DNA from 4 places in the Pseudoalteromonas sp. C8 genome. Region 1 is predicted to be linked to each of the others. Evidence: predicted binding sites of a transcription regulator. Region 1 holds the regulator's gene; each other region holds the start of a gene.

Region 1 (7,941 bases):
TGAGCAATTTAACGAATTAAATTGCACTATAACGTCGTTAAAAATTTTTTATTTAGAACAACTAGATACAAAAATTTTTGCCTAGTTCTAGCGTAATTTTCTTAACGTTAAATAGACCCCATATATAAGCAGATTGGTATTATTTCGTTAATTTTAACTATCCCCTCCTTTTGCATAACTATTTCCTATTCTTATTCTGAGTATGCATAATCCTTTACAGACAAATCGATAGATATTCTCTATATTTTAAATAGTACAATTTTTAACTAGGTTGATAAAAGTATCTAACGTGGGCTTATCTGTTTTTAAAGTAGGGTAGTAGGCTGTTATTCTAAGTTTATGCTGATACTTTAAGTATACATTTTATAAGATTTTGATAGGCATAAAAGCACCTTAAAACTTACTTTTTAGGTGAATTTTTATTTATTAAATGTTGATATAATCCTGCAAAGTTACTGAAAAACCTCTTAAAATTATAGGATATAGCATATAACAGGATAGACCTGATATTGCTTGGAATTTAAAAATAATAAGGGTATCGTACCCCAAGACTCCATCTCTCACTTTAACTTAAATTGCAGGATACCATCGCGTTATGTCTGACTTTCGTGAACAAGCACTACATTACCACTCACATCCCGTACCAGGTAAAATTAGCATTGAGCTTACAAAACCAGCTGAAACGGCTCATGATCTTGCACTTGCGTATAGCCCAGGTGTTGCCGAACCTGTACGTGAAATAGCTGCAGATCCTGCAAATGCTTATAAATATACTGGTAAAGGTAACATGGTTGCGGTTATTACTAATGGTACTGCAATTCTAGGCCTTGGTAATTTAGGTCCTTTAGCGTCTAAGCCCGTAATGGAAGGTAAAGCGTTATTGTTTAAACGTTTTGCAGGGCTTGATTCTATCGATATTGAAGTTAAGCACAAAACAACAGAAGACTTTATTAATACGGTTGCCAATATTGCCGACACATTCGGTGGTATTAACCTTGAAGATATTAAAGCACCAGAGTGTTTTGAAATAGAAAAAGCATTAATAGAGCGTTGTAGTATTCCTGTTTTTCATGATGATCAACACGGTACTGCCATTGTAACGGCTGCTGGTATGTTAAATGCGCTAGAAGTACAAGGTAAGTCAATTGAAGATGCAATTATTGTATGTTTAGGTGCAGGCGCTGCCGCTGTTGCGTGTATGGAGCTGTTAATTAAGTGTGGTGCACTGCGTGAACACATTTATATGCTTGACCGCAAAGGTGTTATTCATACCCGCCGCGATGACTTAAATGAATATAAACAGCTTTTTGCTAACAATACCGATAAGCGTACATTGCAAGATGTAATTGCAGATGCGGATGTATTTGTGGGTGTTTCTGGCCCTAACTTATTAGCGGCTGAAGATTTAAAGCTAATGGCTGCAAAACCAGTTGTGTTTGCATGTTCAAACCCAGATCCTGAGATTGATCCTGCACTTGCGCACGGCGCACGCAATGATTTAATCATGGCAACAGGGCGCTCTGATTACCCTAACCAAGTTAATAATGTTTTATGTTTCCCGTTTATTTTCCGTGGTGCACTTGATGTACGTGCAAGTGCTATTAACGATGAAATGAAAATTGCTGCAGTAGATGCTATTCGAAGTATTGCCAAAGAGCCAGTACCTGCAGAAGTTTTAAAAGCCGCTGGTGTAGATAAACTAGAATTTGGTGCGCAGTATATTATTCCAAAACCAATGGATCCACGTTTACTGCCGCGTATAGCAAGAGCTGTTGCACTTGCTGCTATTGAGTCAGGTGTTGCACAAATTGAGCTACCTGAAAACTATATGCAGTAAATCTATATAGTAGAGCTATGCAATAAAATTTAGACATAAAAAAACCTCAGTAATTACTGAGGTTTTTTTATCTTTGTAATATTTATTCTTCGTTTAAAACGGGTACTTCTAGACCCATTTCTTGCATTATTTTTTTAACTTCTTCTGGCACTTTTTCGGCGTTATCTTTACGTAAGTCATCGTCATTTGGTAAAGGTTGGCCAGTAAAAGCATGCAAAAATGCCTCACATAGCAATTCACTATTTGTAGCATGGCGAAGGTTATTGATTTGACGACGTGTACGTTCGTCAGTTAATACCTTTAATACATTTAGCGGGATCGAAACGGTGATCTTTTTAACTTGCTCTGATTTTTTACCGTGTTCTGCGTATGGGTGAATATACTCACCATTCCATTTAGCCATAAGATGTATCGTTGCCTCAGATTATTAATTTCTCACACGGTATAAAAAGCGTGTAAATATGCGTGAAATTCTATCGATTTAAAAAAGATAGTCAAATAATAGATACCGATCTATCTTAATAAGCCTATTGTAGGTGTAAAGATAAGCACACTTTTGTGAGCTAAAATGTGTTATTCGCAGAGGCCCCTTCTACTTTTAGCCATCTAGAGCTTTAAAATACTTTGACTTATCAAAACGGATAACTTACTCTTTTAGACGTCTAAACATCCAAATTAATCAGGTGACGAATATGAGCGAAAAAAACAAAGCGACCATTGCTGTACGTAACGGCGTTGATGCTGATAAACATCATGGTGCGGTGGTACCGCCAATTTATTTATCGACTACTTATTCGTTTGCCGACTTTGATACTAAGCGTGAGTATGATTATGGTCGTAGCGGTAATCCTAATCGTGATATTTTAGCTGAGACGCTTGCTAAGCTTGAAGGTGGCGCTCGTGGCATAATTACAGCTACAGGCATGGCTGCCGTGCATTTAGCTACTCAGCTACTTAATAGTGACGATACGTTAGTAATTCCACATGATTGTTATGGTGGCAGCTATCGTTTATTTACATCTTTACAAAAACGCGGACTACTAAAGCTCGAAATATTAGATTTAACAAAAGAAGAAAGTCTTCAACAAATTTTAGTAATTAAACCTAAGCTTATTTGGATAGAAACCCCAAGTAACCCAGTACTTCGTTTAACAGATATTAAAGCGGTTACCGATGTTGCAAAGCAATGCGGTGCATTGGTGGCTGCAGATAACACGTTTTTGTCGCCTGCTTTACAAAATCCTATTAATTTTGGTGTAGATATTGTGGTGCATTCAACCACTAAATACATTAACGGACACTCAGATGTAGTAGGCGGCGCTGTTATTGCCGCAACACAAGAGTTAGGCGATGAGCTTGCTTGGTGGGCTAATAACATTGGTATTACGGGTGCGCCTTTTGATAGCTATTTAACGCTTCGTGGTTTACGTACTTTAAATGTGCGCCTAAGGCAGCATCAAGAAAATGCACTGGCAATAGCTAAGTACCTTGAAAGCTCTGAATATGTAAGCCAAGTTTACTACCCAGGTCTTGAGTCACATCCTCAACATGAGCTGGCTAAAGCACAGCAACTTGGTTTTGGTGGCATGGTTAGTTTTGATATTAAAGGCGATATAAATGACGCTGCGGCATTTTTAACTAGCCTTAAAACGTTTAGTTTAGCTGAGTCACTAGGTGGCGTAGAGAGCTTAATTTGTCACCCTGCAACTATGACGCACGCAGGTATGGAGGCAACAGCACGTTTAGAGGCGGGTGTGGGCGATACGCTTATTCGTATTTCGGTAGGTATTGAAGATATACACGATTTAGTCGCTGATTTTGAACGAGTGTTTGAACTTGTAAAACCAGGGCAAAATAAAAATGTTGGCCGTGTAGGCAAAGGAGCAGGCACTCCTGGTGGTAACGTTAAATTAAGTGCAGCCCGTCCGGCGCTTTGGTGATTAATATGGTTAACTGTATACATAAATTTGGTGGCTCGAGTTTAAGCTCAAGTGAGCGATACCAAAGCGTAGCAAAAATAATAATTACACATACTCAACCGGGTGATTGTGTGGTGGTATCGGCTGCGGGTAAGACAACCGATACGCTAGTATTACTTTGGCAAAGCTATCAAAAACAAGATACTCAAGCAGTAGCTGATATTTTACTGCAGTTAAATAACCATCAAAGTGATTTAATAGAGCAGTTATTAGAAGCTGATTTAAAACGAAGTGCACTTAAAACACTAAATACCGAGCTTAGCTATATTGCAGAACTTGCTCAAGCTGAGCAGCTAAAAGAGGCTGCATTACTTGCACATGGCGAACTGTGGTCAGCACGTTTACTCGCTACTTATTTACAGCAGCTAAATATTGAGGCATGCGCTCAAGATGCACGTACTCTTTTTATCTTAAATGATGGCGAATTAATGCATGCGCAAAATGCGCAGCAATGTGGGCAGTTAATTTTGCCTAATAAAATAAATGTTGTTACTGGGTTTATTGCAGCAGATATCAAAGGCGAGACAGTAACGCTTGGCCGAAATGGGAGTGACTACAGTGCAACACTACTTGCAAATTATTGCAATGCTAAGCAAGTATGTATTTGGACTGATACACAGGGGGTGTATAGCACTGATCCTCGAAAGGTAAAAAAAGCGATTAAATACGGCAAAATTTGTCGCGGGCAAGCTAATTTATTAGCTCGTTTGGGTAACCCTGTATTACATGCAAAAACACTATCGCCACTTAAAAACACAGATATTAAGCTAGCTGTTCGCAGTAGTTTTGACGTACAAGCAAGTCCAACAGATATAGTCAAAGAAGGTTCAGCGAAGAAAAAGCGCTTTATAACCACGTTGCAAAATGTTGACCTATTAATGGTTGAAGGATTAAGTGAAGGTGAGGTTGCAAGTGTTAGTCAGCTTATTCAGCATAGCCTCCATCACTTTAACCATAATGGTGAAGTGTATTTAGTAGTACCTGCAGCACAAACTTATCTGGTTATTAATTATTTTGCGGGTAGGGCAAATATTAGTGAGTCAAATTTAAACGGTTGTGCAATTGTAGCGCCTGAGCAAGACGTTAATACATTGAGCTTACAAGCATTAGATTTATTAAAAGTCCACAGCATAAAACCTCGTTTTGTCCATCAAGATACTGGCTATGCTTTATTGATTACCGATCAATTTATAGATAGTGATATACAAAGTGCCTTACACGATAAGCTAATTAATAAAGGCCAAGAAATCGCAATTATAGTTGCGGGGCTTGGTAACGTTGGCGACGTTTTTATTAAACAGTTATCGGCACAATTTGAGCGTTTATCGGATGACTTTGGTATTAAATTAGTCGGTCTAATTCGCTCTAAAAAAATGCTGTTTAATGCAAGTGGTATTAATACACAGCAATGGAAAACTCAATGGCAGCATGAGGCAAATAGCTATCAATCTGCAGATTTACTGAATGCTATAAATGAGCTCGATTACGAGCATAAAATTGTAATTGATATTACCGCAAGTGAACAATTTAGCTTGTTATATCCAGACTTTGTAGATAGAAACTGTCATTTAATTAGTGCTAATAAATACGCTGGAACAGCACCGACTACTTGGTATAAAGCACTTCGTAGTAATATTACAGAACGTAATTTACATTGGCGATATAACACCAGTGTAGGCGCTGGCTTACCTATTAACTTTGCTTTGGCTGATTTGCAAAATAGTGGCGATAAAATAACACGTATAGAAGGTGTTTTCTCAGGCACGCTTTCGTGGTTATGCAGTAAATATGATGGAACAAGGCCATTTTCTGAGTTGCTACTGGAAGCTCAAAAAATGGGATTCACAGAGCCAGACCCTCGAGAAGATTTATCTGGGCGAGATATGCAGCGTAAGCTACTTATTTTAGCTCGAGAGCTAGGTGTTGAGCTTGAACTTGACGATATTAGCTTATCGGCATTGATGCCAGATGAACTTGCGCTGGGAAGTTGGGATGACTTTTTAAATAAAAAAGCACAGCTAGACGCGTTCATCGAAGAGCATGCAGTGACAGCAAAGTCTAAAAATTTAGTACTTAGATATACGGGCTTGTTAGAAATCACACAAGGTGAAGTAATTGCTAAAGTGGGAATAGCGTATGTGCCTAATGGCGATGCGTTAGCAAACCTTACACCTGGCGATAATATTTTTGTAATTAATAGCAAATGGTATAGCGATAACGCATTAGTGATTCAGGGGCCAGGAGCGGGTAGAGAAGTGACCGCCGCGGGTGTGCACTCTGATTTATATTGGCTTGTTCAAAACTTAAAATAAACCTTTGGTTTAAACAAAAACGGCAGCTTAAATAAGCTGCCGTTTTTGTATTACATACATATTATTAAAATAGCTCTTCTTCTGTTTTAGTGTCTTCTTCAAATATATCGTTAGGCTGAGATAGCACATACTTTGTAGGTGCAGTACCTTTTTCAAAATATTCAAATCGACTCGTGTAATCATTTTTATGGCTAAGTAAGCCGGTAGCTAAATCAATACGAATAGAAACAAGTCCCTCAGGCGGCTCAATTGGGGCTTCAGGCTTGCCTTTAAGTGCCGCTTTCATAAATTCAACCCATGCTGGCTGCGCGGTTTTAGCGCCAGATTCCGCACCTGATATTTGGCTGCTATCTAGGTTGTTGTTATATGTAGAGCGACCAAGAGCGTTGCCCGGATTATCAAAGCCAACCCAAACTGAGGTCATCACATTACTATTAAAACCGCTAAACCAGGTATCTACTGAGTCATTAGTTGTGCCTGTTTTACCTGAAATATCGCGACGATTTAGCGCTTGTGCTCGCCAACCGGTTCCACTCCAACCTGTTTTATGAGCCCAGCTACCACCCCCCCAAATTGCACTATTCATAGCATCAGCAATTAAAAATGCATTTTGCTTAGAAATAATTCTCGGCGCACATTTTTTCGTTTGCTCCATTTCATCATCACTATTATGCATTGAGAGTGCATTGTGTGTTGGCAAAGGCTCTTCGTCACAGGCAAGAGCAGGGTTTGCTTTAAACAATACATTGCCGTAAGCGTCTTGAATTTCTGAGATAAAGTAAGGTTCAATTAAATGACCGCCATTGGCAAATGTGCTCATGCCTCTTGCAAGTTCAAGCGGGGTAATAGAAGCACTACCAAGTGCTAATGATTCACTACGATTAATGTCAGCGTCTTTAAAACCAAATTTTAGTAAGTGATCAGCTGTACGTTGCAATCCAACACCACGTAGTAAGCGCACCGAAATAACGTTTTTAGACTGTGCTAAAGCACGGCGAATTCGAATAGGACCGTTGTAAACAGCAGGGCTGTTTTTAGGACGCCATGCTACACCTTGGCTCTTATCCCATTGGTTTATAGGTGCATCATTTAATATAGACGCAAGCGTGTAACCTTTTTCAAGTGCTGCCGAATATATAAAAGGTTTTATATTAGAACCCACTTGACGCTTAGCTTGTATCGCTCGGTTATATTGACTTTGCTCAAAGCTGTAACCCCCTACAATAGCTTTTATTCTACCGTCTTGTGGATCGAGGGATACAATAGCGCTTGATGCTTCTGGTATTTGGCTTAATAAGTAGCTGTTATCTTCGTTTTGACGTACCCATATTTGCATACCTGGCGTTAAAATATCAGTAGCTGCTTTTGGAGCAAAGCTTTGGCGGTAGCGAGTAATATACTTACGCGCCCATTTTAAACTATCCCAACTGAGAGTTGTTTGCTCACCGTTTTTAAGTAGTACTGTAGCTGTTTTATTATTAACACTGAGTACTGCTGCAACTTTTAAAGTGCCTAACTCATTTACGCTCTGTAATTTATTGAGTATTTGTTGCTCAGTTAAAGCTGGTTGTGTTTCAGGATTCCATAAAACATCAGTTGGACCTCTAAAACCATGACGCATATCGTAACTGTGTAAGTTATTTACAAGTGCGTTTTGCGCTGCTTTTTGAACCTTTGACTCTACTGAGGTAAAAATTTTAAAACCAGAGTTGTAGGCTTTATCTACCCCATAGCGCGAAACCATTTCAGCGCGCACCATTTCAGAGATATACGGTGCGTATAAGTTTATTTCTGCACCGTGAAAATAAGCTGT
Region 2 (7,941 bases), on a different contig from region 1:
ACCAAAGCGAAAAAATGGGTACTTTAAAACATTAACAACGAGGATAAGCCAAAATAATTGCCAGCCAAATATTGCCCCAGCTTGCGTAGAGGCAACTAGGTGAGATCCGCCAATAGCGGCTGTTGCCATGAGTATTCCAGGCCCAAGCGCACCTAGTCGAGACTTCCATACTGCTTTTGTTGTGTGCATTAATTTCTCAAAATATGTGTGTTGTGTGTTATTTTTATCAATTTTTATAATTAATAAACTGCAAGAACGCATAACTTACCTAAATTACAGGCAATAAAAAAGAGCCATACGGCTCTTTTTTACAATACTTTGTGACTAAATTTTATTTAAGATCCATCTCTTGGATGATCTCGTGTGCGATTTCAGGTGTAGTGCTAACAGGCTTTTCGTGTAAGTTTGCTTTTATCTGCCCTTTTCGATGTTTTAGTGCTGCATCGAGTTTTTTAGCTGCACTTGCAATGGCAGGGTACATAACTTCGTTTTCCCCTTTTACCGATATGCGCGTGCCTTCATAATTAGTGCTAATTTCAGCTTGGATTTTATGATGTTCTTTAGACAAAATAATTTCGAGTGCAATAAGCGATGGGAAATGGCTCTCGATTTTTGAAAATTTTTCGTTGATGTGCTCTCTAATAGAGTCAGTAACTTCAACATGGTGACCAGAAAGATTAATTTTCATAGGGTATCCTTTTATTTGTTACCTCATAAATAGTATTGGGGGCTATTTAGATTAACACAAGGAAAAAATAGAGATATTTGAGGTTTATTTGCGGTTTTTGGTGATTTAAATCATGCGTTGTGCAAAGTTTATGCAAAGCCCATAGTGCATGGGCTTTCAGACGTCTAGCTGTACTGGTTAATCTGTGTACGAACAACAGTAGTCAGCAAAATCAGATACTTTTACTTTAAAGCTTACATTTGCGTCCACATTAAACGACTCACCTGCGTTAAATGTTTTCCACTCGCTTGCGTCTGGCAATAAAATATCCCATTGGCCAGCTAAAAGCTCCATGCATTCTTTTTGGTTTGTATCAAAAACAAACTCACCAGGTTGCATAAAACCTAATGTTTTCGCTTCGCCATCACCTAAAATAACGGTACGACTCGACACTTTTCCGTCAAAATATACATTGGCTTTTTTTACTACACTTACGTTATCGAACTTTGGCATTTTTAGCTCCTGCTATTAATTTAAGATTTTTATTTATAAATTTTATCGCACTACCTTGCCTGATAGCTTACTTTCTTGCAAGGAAAGCAGCATTGATCAAGGTGAAGTTGCTTCATGTAAGGGCATAAAAAAACCCGCAACATGTGCGGGTTTTTCAATTACTTACTTTCTTTAATCAAAGCGATTAAAAAAGCTCGTTTGCTTTGCTTACAATGTTTGCCACTGTAAAACCAAAGTGCTCAAACAACTCATTAGCTGGTGCTGACTCACCAAAGGTGGTCATACCTACTACTGCGCCATTTAGACCTACGTACTTGTACCAGTAGTCAGCAATACCTGCTTCTACTGCTACGCGGCGTGAAACAGATGCCGGTAATACGCTTTCTTTGTATGCTGCGCTTTGATCTTCAAAGGCATCAGTACATGGCATAGACACAACACGTACCTTTTTACCTTGGCTGCGTAGTTCGCTTGCTGAATCTTGTGCTAGTTGCACTTCAGAACCCGTCGCAATAAAGATAATCTCTGGGTTGCCGTCACAGCTAAGGATGTAACCACCCTTTTTAACGTCACTTAATTGCTGTGCGTCACGCGCTTGTTGCTCAAGACCTTGGCGAGTAAAGATTAACGATGTAGGACCGTCTTTACGCTCAATAGCTTGTTGCCATGCAATTGCCGACTCAACTTGGTCACATGGACGCCAGTTGTATAAGTTAGGCGTTAAACGCATGCTTGCAATTTGCTCTACTGGTTGGTGAGTTGGACCATCTTCACCTAAACCAATTGAATCGTGCGTGTATACAAAAATGCTTGGTTGCTTCATTAATGCAGCCATACGAACGGCATTTTTTGCATATTCAACAAACATTAAGAACGTAGCACCGTAAGGAATAAAGCCTTTATGAAGCGCAATACCATTCATAATTGCCGACATACCAAACTCACGTACACCGTAGTAAATGTAGTTACCGCTTGCATCATCGCGTGTTAAACCCTTAGAGCCATCCCAAATTGTTAAGTTTGAGCCAGCTAAATCGGCTGAGCCACCCATAAATTCTGGTAATAACGGACCAAACGCATTTAATGCATTTTGCGATGCTTTACGAGACGCTGGGTTTGCAGGGTTTGCTTGTAATTGCTCAATGTACGCTTGAGATTTTTCAGCCCAATCGCCAGGCAGTTCGTTATTAATACGACGCTTATATTCAGCTGCAAGCTCTGGGTATGCTTTTGCGTATGCTGCAAATTTTTCGTCCCAGCTTGATTCAAGCTGTTGACCTTTTTCTTTGCCATCCCACTGTGCGTAAATATCATCAGGAATTTCGAAAGCATCGCCAGTCCAACCTAAAAATTCGCGAGACGCTTTAATTTCGTCATCACCTAGTGGTGCACCGTGACAATCGTGGCTACCTGATTTATTAGGTGAGCCGTAACCAATAATTGTTTTACAACAAATTAGTGATGGCTTGTCGGTAACGCTTTTTGCCTCTGCAATTGCAGCACTTACAGCATCGCTATCGTGGCCATCAACACCACTAATTACATGCCAACCGTATGCTTTAAAGCGAGCTGGTGTATCATCTGTAAACCAACCTTCTACTTCGCCATCGATTGAAATGCCGTTGTCATCCCAAAATGCAACAAGTTTACCCAGACCTAATGTGCCTGCAAGTGAACCGGCTTCATGAGAAATACCTTCCATAAGGCAGCCATCGCCCATAAATGCATAGGTAAAGTGATCAACAATATCGTGACCTTCACGGTTAAACTGTGCAGCTAGCGCTTTTTCAGCAATTGCCATACCTACTGCATTTGTGATCCCTTGACCTAATGGACCCGTAGTAGTTTCGATTCCTGGTGCATAGCCATACTCAGGGTGACCTGGAGTTTTAGAGTGCATTTGACGGAAGTTTTTAATTTCGTCCAGTGGTAAGTCGTAACCACTTAGGTGCAATAGAGAATAGATAAGCATTGAACCGTGGCCGTTTGAAAGAATAAATCTGTCACGGTCAGCCCACTCTGGATTCGTTGGGTTATGTTTTAGATAATCGCGCCATAATACTTCTGCGATATCAGCCATGCCCATAGGGGCTCCAGGGTGACCAGATTTGGCCTTTTGTACTGCGTCCATTGACAAGACGCGAATAGCATTTGCAAGTTCTTTGCGAGATGGCATGAATTCTCCTACCTTATATGTGTATTTGCGCGGGTATTTATGTGTTTGTTTATGTAACCAAATAACTTGGATACTGTTATATATCCATTCTTACTTATTGTGGGGGCGGTGTGCAATTAAAAACCCTATAAAAGTGAGGCATTATGAATTTTTTTTGAGACTAGAACGACATTCGTAATTTTATTTAGACGTCTAGGCGTAAAAACACTATGCAATGCGTTTTGTTTTCGATAAAATACGCCCCTTAATTTTTTAGCGCTAATACCGACATTTGTGAAGCGCAATATTTGTGAGCAGAAATACAATGGCAAAACATTTATTTACTTCTGAATCTGTTTCTGAAGGTCATCCGGATAAAATCGCCGATCAAATCTCTGATGCGGTACTTGATGCAATCCTAGAGCAAGACTCTCAGGCTCGCGTAGCGTGTGAAACTTACGTTAAAACCGGTATGGTTATGGTTGGTGGTGAAATCACTACTAGCGCATGGGTTGATATCGAAGAAATTACACGTAAAACAATTCGTGACATTGGCTACACAAATTCAGACATGGGCTTTGATGCCGATTCATGTGCAATTTTGAACACTATTGGTAAACAGTCTCCTGACATTAACCAAGGTGTTGACCGTACTAGCCCAGAAGAGCAAGGCGCTGGCGACCAAGGCTTAATGTTTGGTTACGCATGTAACGAAACAGAAGTACTAATGCCTGCTCCAATTACTTACTCACACCGTTTAGTACAGCGCCAAGCGCAAGTACGCAAAAGCGGCGAGCTTAATTGGTTACGTCCAGATGCAAAATCTCAAGTTACTTTTGCATACGAAAACGGCAAGCCAGTAGGTATTGATGCTGTAGTACTTTCTACTCAGCACAGCGAAGACATTTCGCAAAAAGATTTAGTAGAAGCTGTGATGGAAACAATCATCAAGCCGGTACTTCCTGCAGAACTTATTACAAGTGCAACTAAGTTTTTCATTAACCCAACAGGTCGCTTTGTTATTGGCGGACCAATGGGTGACTGTGGTTTAACTGGTCGTAAAATCATTGTAGATACATACGGTGGTATGGCTCGTCACGGTGGTGGTGCTTTCTCTGGTAAAGATCCATCAAAAGTTGACCGTTCTGCGGCATACGCTGCACGTTACGTTGCTAAAAACATTGTTGCTGCTGGTCTTGCTGACAAGTGTGAGCTACAAGTCTCTTACGCAATTGGTGTTGCAGAGCCTACTTCTATCAGCGTTGAAACGTTTGGTACAAGCAAGCTAGAAGAAAGCCGTTTAATCGAGCTTATTCGTGAACATTTTGACCTGCGCCCTTACGGCTTAATTCAAATGCTTGATTTAGAGCGCCCTATCTACCTTCCTACAGCGGCTTACGGCCACTTTGGTCGTGACGAATTCCCTTGGGAACGTACAGATAAAGCAGACGCACTTCGCGCAGCTGCCGGCCTTTAAGCCAAAATTGTTGTAGTAAATTAAAAACGGCCCTTTTAAGGGCCGTTTTTACATCTAAAACTTATTCGCTATATTGTTTGTAGAGCGTCTACAAAATAACTATTAAATCGACCTCGAATTCTTTTGTACTTTAGGTATATACTCATTTCATTATAAAAGCTTTAGGGACAGTTAAATGGCCGATAACTTTCGCGTTATATTTGCAGGACTTGCCGATAACGTTGATGCAAAAACAGCATGTACAAATTTAGCTGCAAAATTAAAAACGTCAGATGAAAAAGTAGCTCTTTTTTTTAAAGGTAAGCCACTGTTTGCACCAAGCGATAAAGACAAAGCGTTAAAACAGGCTAAGTTACTAGCAGGCTTAGGCATTAAAAGTAAGCTTCAAGCTGTTTCAAACATCATTCAAAATGGCTCAAACCCTGCTGCAAATAACAATCAACGTGATGAACGTATTTTTGATGCACTCGATTACATCACTAGCAGCTTAATTCGCCTTGAAGAAAAGTTAGACGAGTTAGAGCAACGCCTTCCTGAAGCTCAGTTAAAAGCACCAGACGAAAGTATTGACGAATGGCAAGGTGACGATCTAATGCTAGGTGATGATTTAGCGCCTCCTAAAAAACGCAGTAACTTACTTTTATATTCATTGATTGCAACTGCCACCATTTTGCTAGTCGTACTGGCTGTTTTTTTAATTTTTCCCGATTTATTCTCTTTTTAAGAATGGCTAATTAATTTAATGAGCAATAAACGCGCAAAAATAAGAGCGGAAATTCGTAACACCCGTAAAAACTTGTCAAATAATCAGCAAATAATTGCTGCGCAATCGCTAAAAATGAATTTTATTCAACATTTAAAAAGCGAAAAAACAACGAATTCAAAGCATATTGCCATTTACTTAAGTAACGATGGGGAGCTAGACACTTCATTGTTAATTAAAGAATTATGGAGTTTAAACCATACCGTTTACCTACCTATAATACACCCATTCAATGGCGCTAATTTACTATTTCAGCGCTATGAGAAAAACTCACCCATGAGAGCAAATCGCTATGGTATCTTGGAGCCTGAGCTGAACTGCTCTCAAATATGCCCATTACCAGTGCTTGATTACCTCCTTATGCCATTAGTTGCATTTGATAAACAAGGTAATCGCCTAGGAATGGGAGGTGGGTTTTACGACCGGACATTGGCGCGTTTGCACGAACAAAATTGGCAAAAACCACAACTAATTGGCCTTGCACATGAATGCCAAAAAGTTGAGGCCCTACCAATCGAGTCGTGGGATGTACCACTTAAAACCATTATCACCCCAGATAAAACATACTGTTGGTAACAATTAAATTTGATTACTAACCGCATATTTCTGACATACATGAGCACAAAGCAATGACACAAGACGAATTAAAAAAAGCAGCTGCTTGGGCAGCACTCGAGTTTGTAAAAGAAAACACTATTGTAGGTGTGGGTACAGGCTCTACTGTTAATCACTTTATTGATGCCCTTGGTTCAGTAAAGGACACTATTGTAGGCGCTGTATCAAGCTCAGAAGCCTCAACCGCGCGCTTACAAGCGTTAGGTATTGAAGTATTTGAGCTTAATAACGTTGCTGCTTTAGATGTATACGTTGACGGCGCTGACGAAATAAACGATCAAAACGAAATGATTAAAGGTGGCGGCGCAGCCCTTACTCGCGAAAAAATAGTAGCCGCTGTAGCTAAACAATTTGTGTGCATTGTAGATGACACCAAATTAGTAAAAACATTAGGCGACTTCCCGCTTCCGGTAGAAGTTATTCCAATGGCTCGCAGCTACGTTGCACGAGAATTATTAAAGCTTGGTGGTGACCCTGTTTATCGCCAAGGCGTAGTTACCGATAACGGTAACGTTATATTAGATGTATTTAACTTAAAAATTACCAATGCTAAACAACTTGAAGCACAAATAAATTCAATTGTTGGCGTAGTTACCAACGGCCTATTTGCAATGCGTGGTGCTGATAAAGTGATTATCGGTACTAAAAATGGGCCACAAATTAAATAGGATGAGGTTATGAGTAAGGTATCGTTAGCAAAAGACAAAATTAAAATTCTCTTGCTTGAAGGTGTTCACCAAAGCGCTGTTGAAACGCTAAAACGTAACGGTTACAGCAATATCGACTACGTTAAAACATCCTTACCTGAGGACGAATTAAAAGAGCGCATTAAAGATGTTCACTTTGTAGGACTTCGTTCTCGTACTCATATTAACCAAGCCGTATTAGACTCAGCTGACAAGCTAGTTGCTGTTGGGTGTTTTTGTATTGGTACAAACCAAGTTGATTTAGATGCAGCACGCGAACGCGGTATTGCTGTATTTAACGCACCATTTTCTAATACTCGTTCAGTTGCTGAACTTGTACTTGGTGAAATCCTACTTTTATTACGCGGTATTCCAGAGCGTAATGCAGCGGCTCATCGTGGTGGCTGGTTAAAAACAGCAAATGGTTCGTTTGAAGCACGTGGTAAAACATTAGGTATTATTGGCTACGGTCACATTGGTACTCAGCTAGGTATTATGGCTGAAAATATCGGTATGAACGTTGAATATTACGATATCGAAGATAAATTATCACTCGGTAATGCAAAGCAAGTTCACAACCTAACTCAGCTGTTACAACGCTCTGATATTATTAGTTTACACGTACCAGAAACACCGCAAACTAAAAATCTTATTGGTAGCGCAGAACTTGCTGTTATGAAGCAGGGATCTATTTTGATCAATGCTTCACGCGGAACTGTTGTTGATATTGATGCACTTGCAGAAGCACTAACAGAGAAAAAACTAAGTGGAGCAGCAATCGATGTGTTCCCTACTGAGCCAAAGTCTAACGATGAAGAATTTGTATCGCCACTGCGCCAATTCGACAATGTTATTTTAACGCCGCACATTGGTGGTTCTACACAAGAAGCGCAAGAAAACATTGGTATTGAAGTAGCGGGTAAACTGGCTAAATACTCAGATAATGGCTCAACTATTACTGCCGTTAACTTCCCTGAAGTATCGCTGCCTGAGCTTGCTAATCGTAGCCGTTTATTACACGTGCACCACAACCGCCCTGGTGTACTAACGCAAATTAACCAAGCG
Region 3 (7,941 bases), on a different contig from region 1:
TTTTCGGTTTGCTGACGTAAATGGCACGAAGTAGTTAATATTTCTTTGCGTGTTTCGTCGGTGTATATCTCTATGTCATCACCCACGCGGTTAGCCGGGAATAAACCAATTACACCACGTGGTTGCAAACTGCCTGCTTTTTCAAGGTCATCTAACATATCGTTAGCGTCTTTAAATAAGCTTTGCGCTTGCTCGCCTACTACTTCATCGGTCATTATGCGCGGGTACTTACCGGCAATTGACCACGTCATAAAGTATGGCGTCCAATCTATGTATTTACGCAAAGTGGCAATGGATACGTTTTTAAATTCAGTCACGCCCAGCTTTTTAGGCACTGGTGGCGTGTAGTTATCCCAATCAAGCTTTGCTGCGTTATCACGGGCACGCTGGATTGTAACAGGCTTAGAACGTGGTTTTTTACGCGCTTGTTGCTCACGTACTTTTACATATTCAGCTTGGGTTTTTTCTAAAAAACCAGGCTTATGCTCTTTTGATAATAAATTAGATACTACACCTACCGCACGGCTGGCATTACTTACATACACTACGCCTTTGTCATATTGCGGCTCAATTTTTACTGCGGTGTGCGCTTTAGAAGTAGTTGCGCCACCAATTAGTAGCGGAAGTTCAAAACCACGGCGTTTCATTTCTTTTGCTACGTGTACCATTTCGTCAAGCGATGGGGTAATTAAGCCCGATAATCCAATAATATCGGCTTTTTCGTCGATTGCGGTTTGTAATATTTTATCAGCCGGTACCATTACACCTAAATCGATTACTTCATAGTTATTACATTGCAGTACAACACCCACAATATTTTTACCTATGTCGTGTACGTCACCTTTTACGGTCGCCATTACTATTTTACCGTTAGTTGAGCCTTCTTCTTTTTCAAGCTCAATGTATGGGTCTAGGTAGGCCACGGCTCGCTTCATTACGCGCGCCGATTTAACCACTTGTGGTAAAAACATTTTACCTGCGCCAAATAAGTCACCTACTACGTTCATGCCGTCCATTAACGGCCCTTCAATTACGTGAATAGGTTTAGCTGCTGCGGCGCGGCATTCTTCGGTATCTTCATCTATGAATGTAGTAATACCTTTAACAAGCGCGTGCTCAAGGCGTTTTGCAACAGGCCATGTGCGCCACTCTAAATCTTCTACTCGCTCGGCTTGCGCCATACCCGAGTATTTTGGTGCAAGCTCTACTAAACGCTCGCCTGCGCCAGAGTCGGTGTTAAGTATTACATCGGTAACGGCTTTGCGTAACTCTTCTGGTATATCGTCGTAAACGGCTAGTTGCCCCGCATTTACAATACCCATGTCCATACCAGCTTGAATAGCGTGATATAAAAACACCGAGTGAATGGCTTCACGTACGGGGTTATTACCCCTAAACGAAAACGATACATTTGATACACCGCCCGACACTTTACAGTGCGGCAAATTTTGCTTAATACGGCGAGTGCCTTCAATAAATTCTACGGCGTAGTTATCGTGCTCTTCAATACCGGTGGCTACGGCAAATATATTAGGGTCGAATATAATATCTTCTGGCGCAAAGCCAATGTCTTCTACCAATATTTTATAACTGCGCGCACATATTGCGAACTTACGGTCTGCCGTGTCGGCTTGCCCGTCGGTATCAAACGCCATTACAACAGCGGCTGCACCAAAGCGTTTTATTATTTTAGCTTGGCGAATAAACGGCTCTTCGCCCTCTTTTAGCGATATTGAGTTAACAATTGCCTTGCCTTGAATACACTTTAAGCCTGCTTCTATTACTTCCCATTTTGAGGAGTCGACCATAATTGGTACGCGAGAAATATCAGGCTCTGAGGCTATTAAGTTTAAAAACTTAACCATGGCGGCTTTTGAGTCCAACATGGCTTCGTCCATGTTTATATCAATAACCTGTGCGCCATTTTCTACTTGTTCGCGTGCCACTGTTAGCGCGGCTTCAAAGTCTTCTTCCATGATTAAACGTTTAAACATGGCAGAACCCGTTACATTGGTACGTTCGCCGACATTAGTAAATACTGCTATTTGTTGGGTCATGCTGGCTCCTTAATTTAAGTTACAGGCTTCAAGGCCTGATAAACGCATGCGTACTTCAAGCTCTGGTAGTTGGCGTGGTTTAACGCCCGCTAAACCTTTTGCAAAAGCGCGAATATGCGCAGGCGTGGTGCCACAGCATCCGCCTACTATATTAATAAAGCCCGATTTACCCCAATCGATAATTTCGGTTGCCATATCGCCCGCTTCTAAGTCGTATTCACCAAACTCATTTGGTAAGCCCGCATTAGGATGTACCGATGTAAAGGTTTCGCACACGCGCGATAACTCTTCTACATACTGGCGCAGTAAATCAGGACCAAGCGCACAGTTTAAACCAATCGAAATAGGCTTAATATGGCGAATAGAATTATAAAATGCTTCGGTTGTTTGCCCCGAAAGCGTACGACCAGAGGCGTCGGTAATAGTACCCGATATCATAACGGGTAATGTGCGCCCTGCTTGCTCAAAGGCTTCTTCTACGCCAAACGAGGCCGCTTTTGCGTTAAGGGTGTCGAATATAGTTTCGATTAATATTAAATCGGCGCCGCCTTCCATTAATGCAAGTGTTGATTCAATATACGCAGTAACCAGCTTATCAAAGGTGACATTTCGGTAACCCGGATCGTTTACGTCTGGCGAAATTGAACACGTTTTAGATGTCGGCCCTAAAACACCGGCTACATAGCGTGGTTTTTCTGGCGTTTTAGCCGTAAATTCATCGCAAATTGCGCGTGCTAATTTAGCCGACTCTAGGTTTATTTCACGGCTTAAGCTTGCCATGTCGTAATCTTCCATCGAAATAGTGGTCGAGTTAAACGTGTTGGTTTCGATAATATCGGCGCCCGCTGATAAAAAACCACGATGAATATCAGTGATTAAATCGGGCTTGGTTAGGCTTAATAAATCGTTATTGCCTTTAATTAATACATGCCAGTCTTTAAAACGCTCTCCGCGATAGTCTTCTTCTTCTAGCTTATGATCTTGGATCATGGTGCCCATAGCGCCATCTAAAATTAAAATGCGTTCTTTTAATGCGGCGCTTATTTCGGCTTGCTTATTATTTGTAGGAGCGTTATTCGGCATAGTTGTTAGTCCTCACGTCTTGGCTAACTAAATTAATGTCATACGGTGTGGTTTGGTACACGTAGTAATTTAACCAGTTCGAAAAAAGTAAAAAAGCATGGCTTTGCCACGTTTTTGAAGGTTGTTTGGTTGCATCGTCATCCGGAAAGTAATTTTCGGGTTTTGGTGCATTAGGGCTCTTTTTACAATCGCGCTCGTATTCTGCTTTTAGCGAGTCGGCGTCGTACTCAGGATGACCGGTTATAAACACTTGGCTACCCGATTTATTTTTAAGTAAGTAAGCCCCTACTCGCTCAGAACCTGCCAGTACAACTAGCTCATCACAGGCGTTTATTTTATTTATATCAATGTGGCCATAACGTGAGTGCGGTACCAAAAAGGTGTCGTCGAACCCGCGAGTCAGTGCGCCGTGATCAAAGTAACATTGGTGGGTAAATACACCACACAGTTTGTCGTCTTTTAAATCACGCTTTAAATTGTAACGGTGATATAACGCTGCATGTGCTGCCCAGCACGAAAATAACGTAGAGGTAACGTGTTGCTCAGCCCAATCTATAATGACCTTTAGCTCATCCCAATACGCTACATCGTCGTATTCTAAATGCGCAAGTGGCGCGCCAGTTACTATTAATGCATCGTAATTGTTGTCTTTAACCTCAGAAAAATAACGATAAAAGGTATCAAGGTGCTCTTCTGAATTACTGCTACTGCGGTGAGTGTCGAGACGCAGTAGTTCTACGTTTACTTGCAAAGGCGAGTTGGCAAGCAAACGAATAAACTGAACTTCGGTTTCTACTTTATTAGGCATTAAGTTTAAAATAGCCAAACGCATTGGGCGTATCTCTTGCGTTTTTGCACGTGTTTTTGGCATTACAAATACGTTTTCTTGACGTAAACGTGCAATGGCCGGCAACTCGTCTTTTACTGTAATTGGCATACTTTACTCCTGCTCATAAAAACCGAAGCTTAATTATGAACTGAAAGTAAAAAATATCAACCTCTAGATGTATAGATGTCTAAATGAAATTTATTCACTGTGAATAAACTGTTTGATGAATGATAAGTTAAGCCTACCTATAAACACTTAACTTATCGTACTGAACATAAATACACCTAGCACTACCTGTTAATTTTTACCCACTAAAATTAAGTTTTGTTGAGGTGGTATCAAGTACTCAGCCCCGCTGGCTGTTATTACAGCCATTTCTTCAACCGAAATGGTTTTAAACTCGGTGTTATTCAAAGGCCAACTAAAAAAACCATCAAAGGCAAACACCATCCCTTCTTTAAGTTCACGTTGTGACGCAGGCCTTACTTGCGCACTACGAGAGCCACCCAAGTTAGGGCCGGTGTCGTGTGCAACATACCCTACTGGATGGCCGGTGCTCCATGGCACAGGCTCTGAGTTGTATTTATTCATTAATACGGTTTGAGCTTGATCCACGTCGATGCCTTTTGCGCCGGGCTTCATTGCATTAAATGCGGCAAAACCGCTGTCTCTTGCGTTAATCCAATATTGCTGAATATTGGCCGGTGCTGAGGTTTCTCCTTCTTTAAGCACATAAGCAAAACGCTGAATGTCACTTACCCAGCGGTTGTAGAGCTTTACACCAAAATCAATTTGTATCACATCACCAGGCATAATCACTTTATTTGTAGAGTGTGAATGCCCTCGGTCAGGGCCTGAGTTTACATTGGGGTTTTGCTCTGCAGCCCATGCATCAGTCACGCCTCGCGCTTTCATTTTAGCTTTTAAAAGCTTGGCTACGTCTGCATCGGTAGTTTTGCCCGGAATAATAGTTTCATATGCCTCTAGCTGCCACTTTGCAGAGAGCGCTGCCGCTTCTTTCATTATTTCAACTTCAGCCGGTAATTTAATTGAAAGCCATTGATAAACCAGTTCTTCAGAGGATATTAGCTTAGCTGTTTGTTCAGGCCCTAATAAACTGGCTAACTGTTTATACTGCGAATGCGACAACCCATCAGCCTGCGCGTTAAGGTCAGATACATTAATTGCAATGTTACGGAATAATTGTTTTTTTATAAAATCAGCAGCGTATTTTAATGCTGACACGCTACGGGGAACAGATATAACTTTTTCATGTATATCGAGTTCATCTAACGCTTTTGCTTCACTTGAAGGTGAGTAAGCAACAGAATGAAACTTATCTCTGTCAAAATAAAATAAATAAGCTGCTGGCGACCCTGCGTTTTCACAGCCAATATGATCAGCTAATGGGTCATTATTATTTTCTCTACATACTATCAGCCAAGCATCTACATCTGCAGCTTTTAATGCTTGTGGAAGTAGTTGACTGATTCTTTGTTTTCTTATTTCAGGCCAAGGCGAACTTTCTGCTTTTACCTCAGAATTACTTGCAAATAGAGTGAGTAAAGCCATGGTTGTTGCAAATTTTTGTATAGTCATATTTTTTCTTATTTTGCTGTGGTTTAAATACGTTAGCACACTCAAATAAAACTATACATTTAACAAGATAAAAACGATTAAGATATATTCCTCCTCGCCATTCGTTGACTGTTTCACCTGTCAGCCACTACAATACAACATTGAAATTTTTATTATTATTTGAAGGCTTTCCTCCATGGTTTTACCTGATAAATTTATATTCTCGATGAGTCGAGTATCTAAGGTTGTGCCACCTAAGCGCACTATCTTAAAAGATATTTCGTTACACTTTTTTCCTGGCGCTAAAATTGGTGTGCTTGGTTTAAACGGTTCTGGTAAATCTACGTTACTACGTATTATGGCCGGTGTTGACCAAGATTTTGAAGGTGATGCACATCCTCAGCCTGGTACAAAAATTGGTTATTTACCGCAAGAGCCTGTTTTAGACGAAAGCAAAACAGTTCGTGAAATTGTTGAAGAAGCTGTTGGCGAAGTTAAACACGCACTTAAACGCCTTGACGAAGTGTATAACGAATACGCCATGGAAGACGCTGACTTTGACGCACTTGCAAAAGAGCAAGGCGAGCTTGAAGCTGTTATTCAGGCGCACGATGGTCACAACATTGACAACGTTTTAGAACGTGCTGCTGATGCACTTCGCCTGCCAGAATGGGATGCTAAAATTGAGCACCTTTCAGGTGGTGAGCGTCGTCGTGTTGCTATATGTCGATTACTGCTTGAAAAACCAGACATGCTTATTCTCGATGAACCAACTAACCACTTGGATGCTGAGTCGGTTGCATGGTTAGAGCGCTTCTTACACGATTACGAAGGCACTGTTGTGGCGGTAACGCATGACCGTTACTTCCTTGATAATGTAGCGGGTTGGATATTGGAGCTTGACCGTGGTGAAGGTATTCCATGGGAAGGTAACTACTCTTCTTGGCTTGAACAAAAAGATGCGCGCTTACAGCAAGAACAAAAATCTGAAAAAGCACGTCAAAAATCAATTGCGCAAGAACTTGAATGGGTTCGTTCAAATCCTAAAGGTCGTCAAGCTAAGTCAAAAGCACGTATGGCTCAGTTTACTGAAATGCAGCAGTCTGATTACCAAAAACGTAACGAAACTAACGAGATGTTTATTCCACCTGGCCCGCGTTTAGGCGACCAAGTGCTTGAAGTAACTAACCTTCGTAAGAGTTTTGGCGATCGCGTTTTAATTGACGATTTAAGCTTTAGCATGCCAAAAGGTGCCATTGTGGGCATTATTGGTGCTAATGGCGCGGGTAAATCAACGCTGTTTAAAATGATCAGTGGTGAGCAAAAGCAAGACAGCGGTAGCATTACCGTTGGCGAAAGCGTACACCTTGCTACTGTTGATCAGTTCCGCGACGGTATGGACGAAAGCAAAACTGTTTTCCAAGAAATATCAGACGGTCAAGACGTACTAAAAATTGGTAACTTTGAGTTCCAAAGCCGTGCGTATGTAAGTCGCTTTAACTTTAAAGGTAACGATCAGCAAAAGTTTGTTAAAGACCTATCAGGTGGTGAGCGTAACCGTTTACACCTTGCTAAGTTATTAAAAGCTGGCGGCAATGTGTTACTACTCGATGAGCCAACCAATGACTTGGACGTTGAAACACTACGCGCACTAGAGAACGCTATTTTAGAGTTCCCTGGTTGTGTAATGTGTATCTCGCATGACCGTTGGTTCCTTGACCGTATTGCTACGCACATTTTAGATTACCGCGACGAAGGTCAAATTAACTTCTTTGATGGTAACTATACTGAATACGAAGAGTGGCTTAAAAAGACACTAGGTGCAGCAGCAACTGAACCTAAACGTATTAAGTACAAAAAAATTGGTTAATATTTACTGTAGCTAATTTATTACAGTAAAACTAAGCCCTGCATTTATGCGGGGCTTTTTTATGCCACCAGCATTACGGGAGCATATCCTGCTAGCATGTAGAGAATTACCCGCTATGCTTAATTTATTATAAAAACAGTAAGGCTAAATTAGGTTATGCAAAATCGTCGTCAGTTTTCTCGTGTTTTATTTTCAACCGATGCACAAGTAATTTTTAATGATCACCACTACCCATGTAAATTACTTGATGTATCTTTGCATGGCGCATTAATCACTAAATGTGATGCTTTTATTGGCAACCAAAATAGCCAAGCTGTTCTGCGTTTTTCGCTGCCTCAAAGCGAAATAGAAATAAAAATGGAGGTTGTGGTGTGCCATATAGAAGCGGATCATATTGGTTTAAAATGCCACCATATTGATATAGACAGCATTACTTATTTAAAGCGTTTAATAGAGCTAAACTTAGCTGATGACGAACTATTACATCGCGAACTCGCTATGTCGATTCACGACACGCAAGAATA
Region 4 (7,941 bases), on a different contig from region 1:
AAATTGTTAGCATTTGTAAATGTATTTAGATTTTACTGAGCATAGGGTAAGTAAACAAAAAGAAGTGACAAACATTAACCAACCAATGGCATAAAATAGCCCACTCTAAGCGCTGCGTTTTATAAAAAACATAGCCGTATCCTAAGCCTGCAATAAACGAAACCAATACATAGTTAATTCCTCCAGCAAAATGTGCCAAAGCAAAAATACCTGCAGTAATTACAGGGGCAAGTATTGCTAAACGGGTCGGTGTAATTATTTTGCTAAGCTTAGTTTGAAGTAAACCTCGAAATAAAGCTTCCTCGGCAACACAGGTAAATAAAAGATTAATAACAATAAAGGCCAACCAAAAGTCCGGCACTTTTGGGTTAAAGCTTACAAGTCCAAGCATTAAAGCCGCAGTGAGCGTAGCTAAAACAGCAGCAGTAATTATTAAAATGGGTTGTTTAACGTTTAATGGGCCCGCTTTATTAGAGTCTGTTTGTAAAGGCTTTTTATTTGAATCTAAGTTTGAAAAAAAGTAAGCACAAAGAAATAACCCAGCCATAGCTTTATCAAAGTTAGCATAAAGGGTAAAAGTAATCGCATCGCTTGTAATACGCTCGTTTATAACAATGGGGAGGTTATTAAAACCAGGCACCCAATGAAGTGCTAATGCCAATGAGGAAACTATAAAAACAGTACTTAATATAGCGCGTATTATTGCCCGCTTTGTATTTAGCACACTGTAGTATAAAACAACGTAAAGCCCAGTACTGAGCAGTGCATATAAATTTATGTAACCTTGAAAATACGCACTTACAACACCTAAAGCTAGTAAGTAGTGCCAAAGGGGTTGCCGCATTATTGATATTTTGCAGTACGGAAAAACACATATAATTGATAGCGCTAATAAATAAAAAGTCATTGTTTTTTATTGCTCTGTTTTATTTAGCCATTAATCTAACAGATTCGACCTCTCAATATTTTTTTTCTGGTAATATAGATAGGTTATAAGCAGTTTAAGCAGTGAACAAACTATGTTAAGTCCTTTTTTTCAGCAGCATGCTGATTATGTTTCTATCTCTCGTGAGCAGGGTTGTCGATTCGCTAAATGCGTTGCTGACGATTACAATCCACTTCACGACAAAGATGCCAAAAAGTTTTGCGCGCCAGGAGACTTACTTTTTTCATTGGTACTAGACCGCTACGGTATTAGTGAACAAATGGAATTTACTTTTGCTGGTATGGTTGATGAAAACACCAAACTTAATTTTCCTGAGGGAGCTGATGAGTTTGATGTTACCAATGGCGAAAAAGTAATTTTAAAGGTAAAGCGCAGCGGTAAAACCAGCCAATGCCCAGCATTAACTAATAGTCTTATAAAAAATTATGTTGAGTTTTCTGGTACTACTTTTCCGCATGTAATTATTCCATTAATGGGCAAGCAAGAGGTAATGATAAACCCTGCTCGTCCGATGGTGATTTACGAATCAATGCTTATCAATCTTGATAATCTTGATATTACAGAACCAGAACTTGAGTTTGCAGAGCCTAGTTTTGAGTATGCCGGTAAGCGCGGAAAAATCACACTACGTTTTAACCTGATAGAAAACGGCGTTAAAGTGGGTAGTGGTGAAAAGCACATGGTGGTTTCGGGTATTCGCGAATACTGCCAAGCAACAGTTGATGATTTAATCGCGTTTTACAACGAACGTAAAGCGACACTAAAGCCAGCTTAAAGCTACAGAAAATTATAAAAGGCGCTAAATACAACTGTTATTTAGCGCCTTTTTTATTGGTTTTTTATTGTTTTAGCGCTAAAGCGAAAGTGAGTAACTACGATTAAATACTTTTCTGGACTGGTTAATTTACGCAGTACAGTAATATGCGTACAATAGCGCTCTTTGTTATTTTAAAGCTAAGCCTATGTCTGCCACTACGTTCTCATCACTTAATCTCGACCCGTTATTATTAACAGCGATTGAGCAAAATAATTACACTCAACCTACCGCAATTCAGATTAAAACCATTCCGCCTATTTTAGCCGGAAGTGATGTAATGGGCAGTGCACAAACAGGCACAGGTAAAACAGCTGCTTTTGTTTTACCGCTGTTACATAAGCTTTTAAATACACCTAAAAAAGATGAACCAGGCGTTGCTCGTGTTGTAATTTTAACGCCAACCCGTGAGCTTGCTCAGCAAGTATTTGCAAGCTTTGAAAAGTACGCACAAGGCACTAACATTAATGGTGCTTTAGCGTATGGCGGCGTAAGTATTGGTCCACAAATAAAAGCACTTAAAACAGCCCAAGTTATAGTGGCAACACCTGGGCGTTTACTTGATCATATAGTTAAAGGCAGTGTGGTGCTTTCAAGCGTAGACTCCTTAGTGTTTGACGAAGCTGACCGCATGCTTGATATGGGTTTTATTGATGAAATTAGACGTATATTGCGCCATATTCCAGGCGATCGCCAAACCTTACTATTTTCAGCTACGTTTGATGACAGCGTGTTTGAGCTCAGTAAAAAGTTATTAAAAAACCCAGAGCTAATTGAAGTTGATAAACGTAACTCAGCAGCCGTTGAAGTAGAACAAGTTATTTACGCTGTAGATGAGGATCGTAAGCGCGAGCTTGTATCGCACATGATTGGCATGAAAAACTGGCGCCAAGTGCTTATTTTTACTCGCACAAAACAAATGGCTGATCAGCTCGCTAAAGAAATGTGTAAAGACGGTTTAAAAACCGAGTCAATCCATGGCGACAAATCACAAGGCGCGCGCGACCGCGCACTACAAAACTTTAAAGATGGTATTACGCGCGTACTTGTTGCAACCGATGTAGCTGCGCGTGGTTTAGATATTTCAACACTTAGATACGTAATTAACTTTGAACTACCGTACATTGCCGAGGATTACGTGCACCGTATTGGCCGTACAGGTCGTGCTGGCGAACAAGGACTTGCTATGTCGCTGGTAAGTCTTGATGAGCAATGGCTGCTAGAAGAAATTGAAGTACTACTCGATACGCGTTTAACGCCGCAGTGGTTAGAAGGTTACGAGCCAGATCCTAATAAAAAGCCAAAAGATAATCGTAAAAATACTAACAAGTCGCGAAAAGATCGCGATAAAAAACGCATCACCGGTAAAAGAGAGCCAAGTAGACGTCGCAAATAATAGCTTTTACTTTGCTTTTTTGCCTATACTGGAGCTACTAAGCAGCCGAGGTAAAGCAATGTTTGAAATTGATCAATGGGCATTTTCTGGTATTGATGGCCAAATATCTTTGCATAAATGGCAAAAAACAATTGATCTTATAACGGGGCTTTTTTCAGCCCCGTCTGGTTATATAGTTCAGGCAACAAGCAAAGGCTATCGCGTTGTTATTAGAAGTAACGAGGGTGGCTCTAACTTTGAGACCAACCCTATACTCCCTCCTCAAACTCCTCTGTTTTGTCGCCACGTAGCTGAAACTAACAATACATTATATGTTAATGATGCAAGTAATAACGATACATGGAATACCCTGTCAGAAGTCGTTGAAGACGGTGTTGAATCCTACCTAGGTTTACCCATTCATTGGCCTGAAGGCGAAGTGTTTGGCACGTTATGTTTAAAAGACACTAAAATAACAAGCTATACCGATGAATATTTTGAACTCATAGAACAACTACGTGATTTGATTGAAGACGACCTAGCGCTTGTGTATAGCTATGAGCAAATGCGCGAAATAGCCATGTTAGACTCATTAACGAATATTTATAATCGCCGAGCACTTAACTTATTAGCCCAGCAAAAACTTAACTTAGCGCTACGTTTAGGCTTTGACGTATGTTGTTTGTTTATCGATATAAACGACTTTAAAAAATTAAACGACACCTGCGGACATGAAGTGGGCGACAAAGCCTTAATTATATTGGCAGATACGCTAAAAACGCATTTAAGAGATGCCGATATAGTAGGGCGTTTAGGTGGCGATGAGTTTGTTGCAGTAATGCAAGTAAGCGATAAAAGCAAGATTAACTACATCATGGATAAAATTTCGACTGAGTATTCAAAAGCCTTACTCAAAGAAGACGTTTGCGATTTATCGCTTAGTATTGGTTATAGTTTTACTAATAAACAAAAGCAGCCCTTTGAAGCGCTATTAAATGATGCAGACCACGCAATGTATAAAAATAAACAAGCGTATAAGCTCGCTAAAAAGGCACAATAATAAAAGGAGGTTCGTCATGACTCATGCCACACAAACTTGGCTGGTTTTTTCTGCGATAGGTTTTATTTTTTCCTTAGCAATAATAAGCTTATTTGAAACGTTCCCTAGCATTAGATTTATATCTAATGAGGGAATAATTTTTGGTGTTATGTGCTCCTTTATGGGGTTTGCCTTAAAAAGGCTTGAGAGTAATAACCAAAAACACCTTCAATAAATAGCTTAAGCTGCAAATCTTTACTTGTATTTATTAATTAATTTTTCAAAGAACGGACATAAAAAAGCAAGCCATGAGGCTTGCCAAGAAGGTGTTAATTAGCTCTAACCTAGCTTTTAAGCTATTAGCTTTTCCGCAAGGTTCAATTCCATAATGGCTTTTAATAAACGGTATAAATTAATTGACGCGTCAATTTCTTCTTTACGGTTTGTTAAGCTTTCAATATTTAAGCCCAGCGGTACATCTAAATGCGCACAGCTTTTAAGTATTAAGTCGAGGTTTTCGCGGCAAATACGGACTGATTCGCTTAATGTATTGTCTGCATCAAGCATGCGCCATTTAGTTGCCTCCGGCACTGAGATACCCAACCATTGCATAAACTCTAAGGTTTTTTCGCCGCCGCACGGGGTAAACGTTAATATAATACGTTGAGGTGTAATCCCTTGTGCTTTACATGTACGTGCGTAGCTAGTAATTAACTCTATAGTAGCTTGTGCATCGTAAACAGCTTGCGATATAAAAAACTGACAACCTTGTGCTGTTTTTTCTATTAATCGTTCGTGCTCATTTCGTTTACTTGAATGGCGCTCGGCAATCGTAACGCCACCTAAAAAGAAATCATCTGACTGCTCAGCCAATGCTTTATAAGCATCTGGTAGGCTTAGCTTTATATCGCCTATCGATGATGGGCTACCTACTAAAACAACATTTTGTAAATCGTAGTCGTTTTTAGTTTCACTTAGCCAATCTTTAAATTCGCCTACGCCACGCTGCGCCACACTTTTATAAGTAATCACATCTTGTGCAGATAAATTACGAAGTAAATGGCTGTATTCACGCGGATCAACGGTTTGTTTAAACGCAAATGGGCGGTCTTGGTTAGTTCGGCTGCTTTCGTCTTGAATGTCGTAAATTATCACGCCGTCGTATTCAATTTCGTGTAAGCGACCTAATAGCTTTTCTGCAATGGTTTTTAATTGCGCTTTATCGGTGCCAATTTTAGGCGGGGTAGTACCAATAAGATAAACACCTTGGTTGGTGTCCACTATCTTCTCTTTTAGTGATAAAGCCATAATCCTCATTCCAGCTAAGTTTGTTTTGATGGATTTAATATAGCAGCCATTTAGACGTCTAGATAGATTTATTTAATGAAAGTTTTTCAACTAACATGATGTTTTTTCATAGTGCTTGTTCCCATAATTTATAATTGACACAGTTGTTTACATAATAAATTCCCTTGGGGCTCTTATATTTATTGGCTTTGGGGCATAATCAAGGGTGAGTTAGTAATACATCTGACAACAAATTTGCTCAATTTAAAAAGGGACAACAATGAAATTTAAATTATTAGCAACCAGCTTAGCGGTATCGCTGGCTTTAACGGGTTGCGCAATGCAACAAAATCAAAGCACGCAAACAACAGCACAACAAGAACAAGTAAATAAAGCTGATGACCGTGTTTTTTCACAAGATTACTTAATTGAAGAGCTAGAAAACGGCTTACGTGTCATGGTTGTTAAAACCGATTACCCTGATGTCGTGTCGCTGCAAATTCCGGTATCGGTTGGATCGCGTAACGAAGTTGAAGAGGGCAAAACAGGCTTTGCTCACTTTTTTGAACACATGATGTTTAAAGGCTCACAAAAATACCCTGAAGATGTGTACTCAGACATATTAAAAAATTCAGGTGTTGATAACCGCGCTTATACAACAAACGATTTTACAAACTACCATTTAAACTTTTCAAAGCAGCATCTTGATAAAGTACTTGAGCTTGAAGCTGATATTTTTCAAAACTTAACTTACACCGAAGAGCAATTTAGAACCGAAGCACAAACGGTAAAAGGTGAGTACTTAAAAAACAACGCGAGTCCAATTCGTAAATTATTAAGCGCTGTACGCGAAGAAGCGTTTGATAAGCACACGTATAAACACACCACTATGGGCTTTTTTAAAGACATAGAAGCCATGCCTGATCAAATGACCTATGGTAAAGAGTTTTTTGCTAAGTTTTATAAGCCTGAGTATGTGTCACTTGTTATTGTGGGCGATGTAGACCCACAAGCAACAATGGCAATGGTTAAAAAGCATTGGGGTAGCTGGAAAAAGGGTAACTATGTTGCTGACATTAAAGCAGAACCTGCTCAACAAGCACCAAAATATTTGCACCAGCAAGATGAAGCGCTACCAGGGCATTGGTTACTTGTATCGTACAAAGGCGCTGCGTGGGAGCCTGCTAAAAAAGACAGAGCGGCACTTGATTTAATCTCACAGCTTTATTTTTCTAGTAATTCAGATTTATATCAAGAGCTAGTGGTCGACAAACAAATTGCCAGCCAAATGTTTACTTATAACCCTGAGACTAAAGATCCGGGTTTATTACACGTATTTGTTAAAGTAGAAAACGCAGATGATTTAGCCACTGCGCGCGATGCCATTAACCGAACTTATGCAAAAGCACGCACTGAGCTTGTTGATGAGCAAAAGCTCAGTGATTTAAAATCGAACCTCAAGTACAGCTTTATTAATGGCTTAGATTCGTCGCAAGCGATTGCATCAACCCTTGCCAGCTACATGCATTTTGAGCGCGATCCTGAGGTTATAAACCAGCTGTATAAATCGGCAGATAACATTACCAGCGCAGATATTAAAGCCGTTGCTAATAAATACTTTACTGATAACGCACGTACCACATTAACGATGTCGGCACTTGATAAAGCCCCAGGTTTCGAGCAAGAAGTTGATTTAAATGCGCTTACTGCAAAGCTTGAACAATCACCTGCGGCACCTGTATTTAAAGTACTTGATAAAACCAATAGCTCGCCATTAATTGATGTTAACTTTTTATTCAATACCGGTGCGGCTGCCGACCCACAAGGCAAAAAAGGTGTTGCTGCGTTAACTGCGGCTATGCTTGCACAAGGTGGCTCAGAGGCGACAAGCTATAAAGATATTCAAAAAGCACTTTATCCGCTTGCGGGTAGCTTTGGCTATCAAATAGATAAAGAAATGCTGTCGTTCCAAGGGCGTATCCATAAAGATAATGCGGCGCAGTGGTATACATTTGTGAGCGATCAATTACTAAACCCAGGTTTTAGAGACGATGACTTTAAGCGCCTTAAAAAAGAAATGATCGACGGTATTAAATCAGGCTTAAAAGCATCTAACGATGAAGAGCTAGGTAAAGAAGTGCTCTACAGTGCACTTTACAAAAATCACCCTTACGAAAGCTACAACTATGGTGATATTTCGGATTTAGAAGCGTTGACCCTTGATGATGTTAAAGCGTTTTATAACAGCGAGCTTACGCAATCTAAACTCACGGTTGGTTTAATTGGGGCTGTACCTGCAAAGCTTAAAGCTAAAATGATGAGCGATTTTGCAACGCTACCAAAAGGTGAGCAAAGCCGTTTAAGTATTCCTGATGCACCAGCGCTTAAAGGTCATCATGCAACGATTGTAGAAAAATCGGCGCAATCGACTGCGGTATCGTTTGGTTTTCCTATTGATACAATAAGAAGTAGCGAAGACT

What was found. The regulator MetJ, encoded in region 1, represses methionine synthesis genes. The targets are predictions, from matches to a motif close to TAGACGTCTAGACGTCTA.
Positions count from the first base shown of each region.
Region 2: the regulator MetJ is predicted to act here: its motif matches at 3,542-3,559, upstream of metK (methionine adenosyltransferase).
Region 3: the regulator MetJ is predicted to act here: its motif matches at 4,142-4,159, upstream of metA (homoserine O-succinyltransferase).
Region 4: the regulator MetJ is predicted to act here: its motif matches at 5,526-5,543, upstream of GQR39_RS00605 (methylenetetrahydrofolate reductase).

Region 1 is NZ_WTKT01000006.1:72,152-80,092, forward strand. It holds gene GQR39_RS07610 (malic enzyme-like NAD(P)-binding protein) at 596-1,837, shown strand; gene metJ (met regulon transcriptional regulator MetJ) at 1,920-2,240, opposite strand; gene metB (cystathionine gamma-synthase) at 2,530-3,777, shown strand; gene metL (bifunctional aspartate kinase/homoserine dehydrogenase II) at 3,783-6,128, shown strand; gene GQR39_RS07630 (PBP1A family penicillin-binding protein) at 6,193-7,941, opposite strand, start outside.
Region 2 is NZ_WTKT01000022.1:45,841-53,781, reverse strand. It holds gene GQR39_RS17735 (divalent metal cation transporter) at 1-129, opposite strand, end outside; gene raiA (ribosome-associated translation inhibitor RaiA) at 332-688, opposite strand; gene GQR39_RS17725 (pyrimidine/purine nucleoside phosphorylase) at 866-1,180, opposite strand; gene tkt (transketolase) at 1,365-3,356, opposite strand; gene metK (methionine adenosyltransferase) at 3,661-4,812, shown strand; gene GQR39_RS17710 (hypothetical protein) at 4,988-5,536, shown strand; gene GQR39_RS17705 (5-formyltetrahydrofolate cyclo-ligase) at 5,555-6,151, shown strand; gene rpiA (ribose-5-phosphate isomerase RpiA) at 6,205-6,858, shown strand; gene serA (phosphoglycerate dehydrogenase) at 6,868-7,941, shown strand, end outside.
Region 3 is NZ_WTKT01000002.1:45,199-53,139, reverse strand. It holds gene metH (methionine synthase) at 1-2,057, opposite strand, end outside; gene GQR39_RS02180 (homocysteine S-methyltransferase family protein) at 2,067-3,140, opposite strand; gene metA (homoserine O-succinyltransferase) at 3,130-4,077, opposite strand; gene GQR39_RS02170 (M24 family metallopeptidase) at 4,267-5,568, opposite strand; gene ettA (energy-dependent translational throttle protein EttA) at 5,744-7,417, shown strand; gene GQR39_RS02160 (PilZ domain-containing protein) at 7,574-7,941, shown strand, end outside.
Region 4 is NZ_WTKT01000001.1:140,493-148,433, reverse strand. It holds gene GQR39_RS00630 (CPBP family intramembrane glutamic endopeptidase) at 26-907, opposite strand; gene GQR39_RS00625 (DUF3581 domain-containing protein) at 1,020-1,721, shown strand; gene GQR39_RS00620 (DEAD/DEAH box helicase) at 1,909-3,156, shown strand; gene GQR39_RS00615 (sensor domain-containing diguanylate cyclase) at 3,215-4,195, shown strand; gene GQR39_RS00610 (hypothetical protein) at 4,212-4,409, shown strand; gene GQR39_RS00605 (methylenetetrahydrofolate reductase) at 4,526-5,482, opposite strand; gene GQR39_RS00600 (pitrilysin family protein) at 5,742-7,941, shown strand, end outside.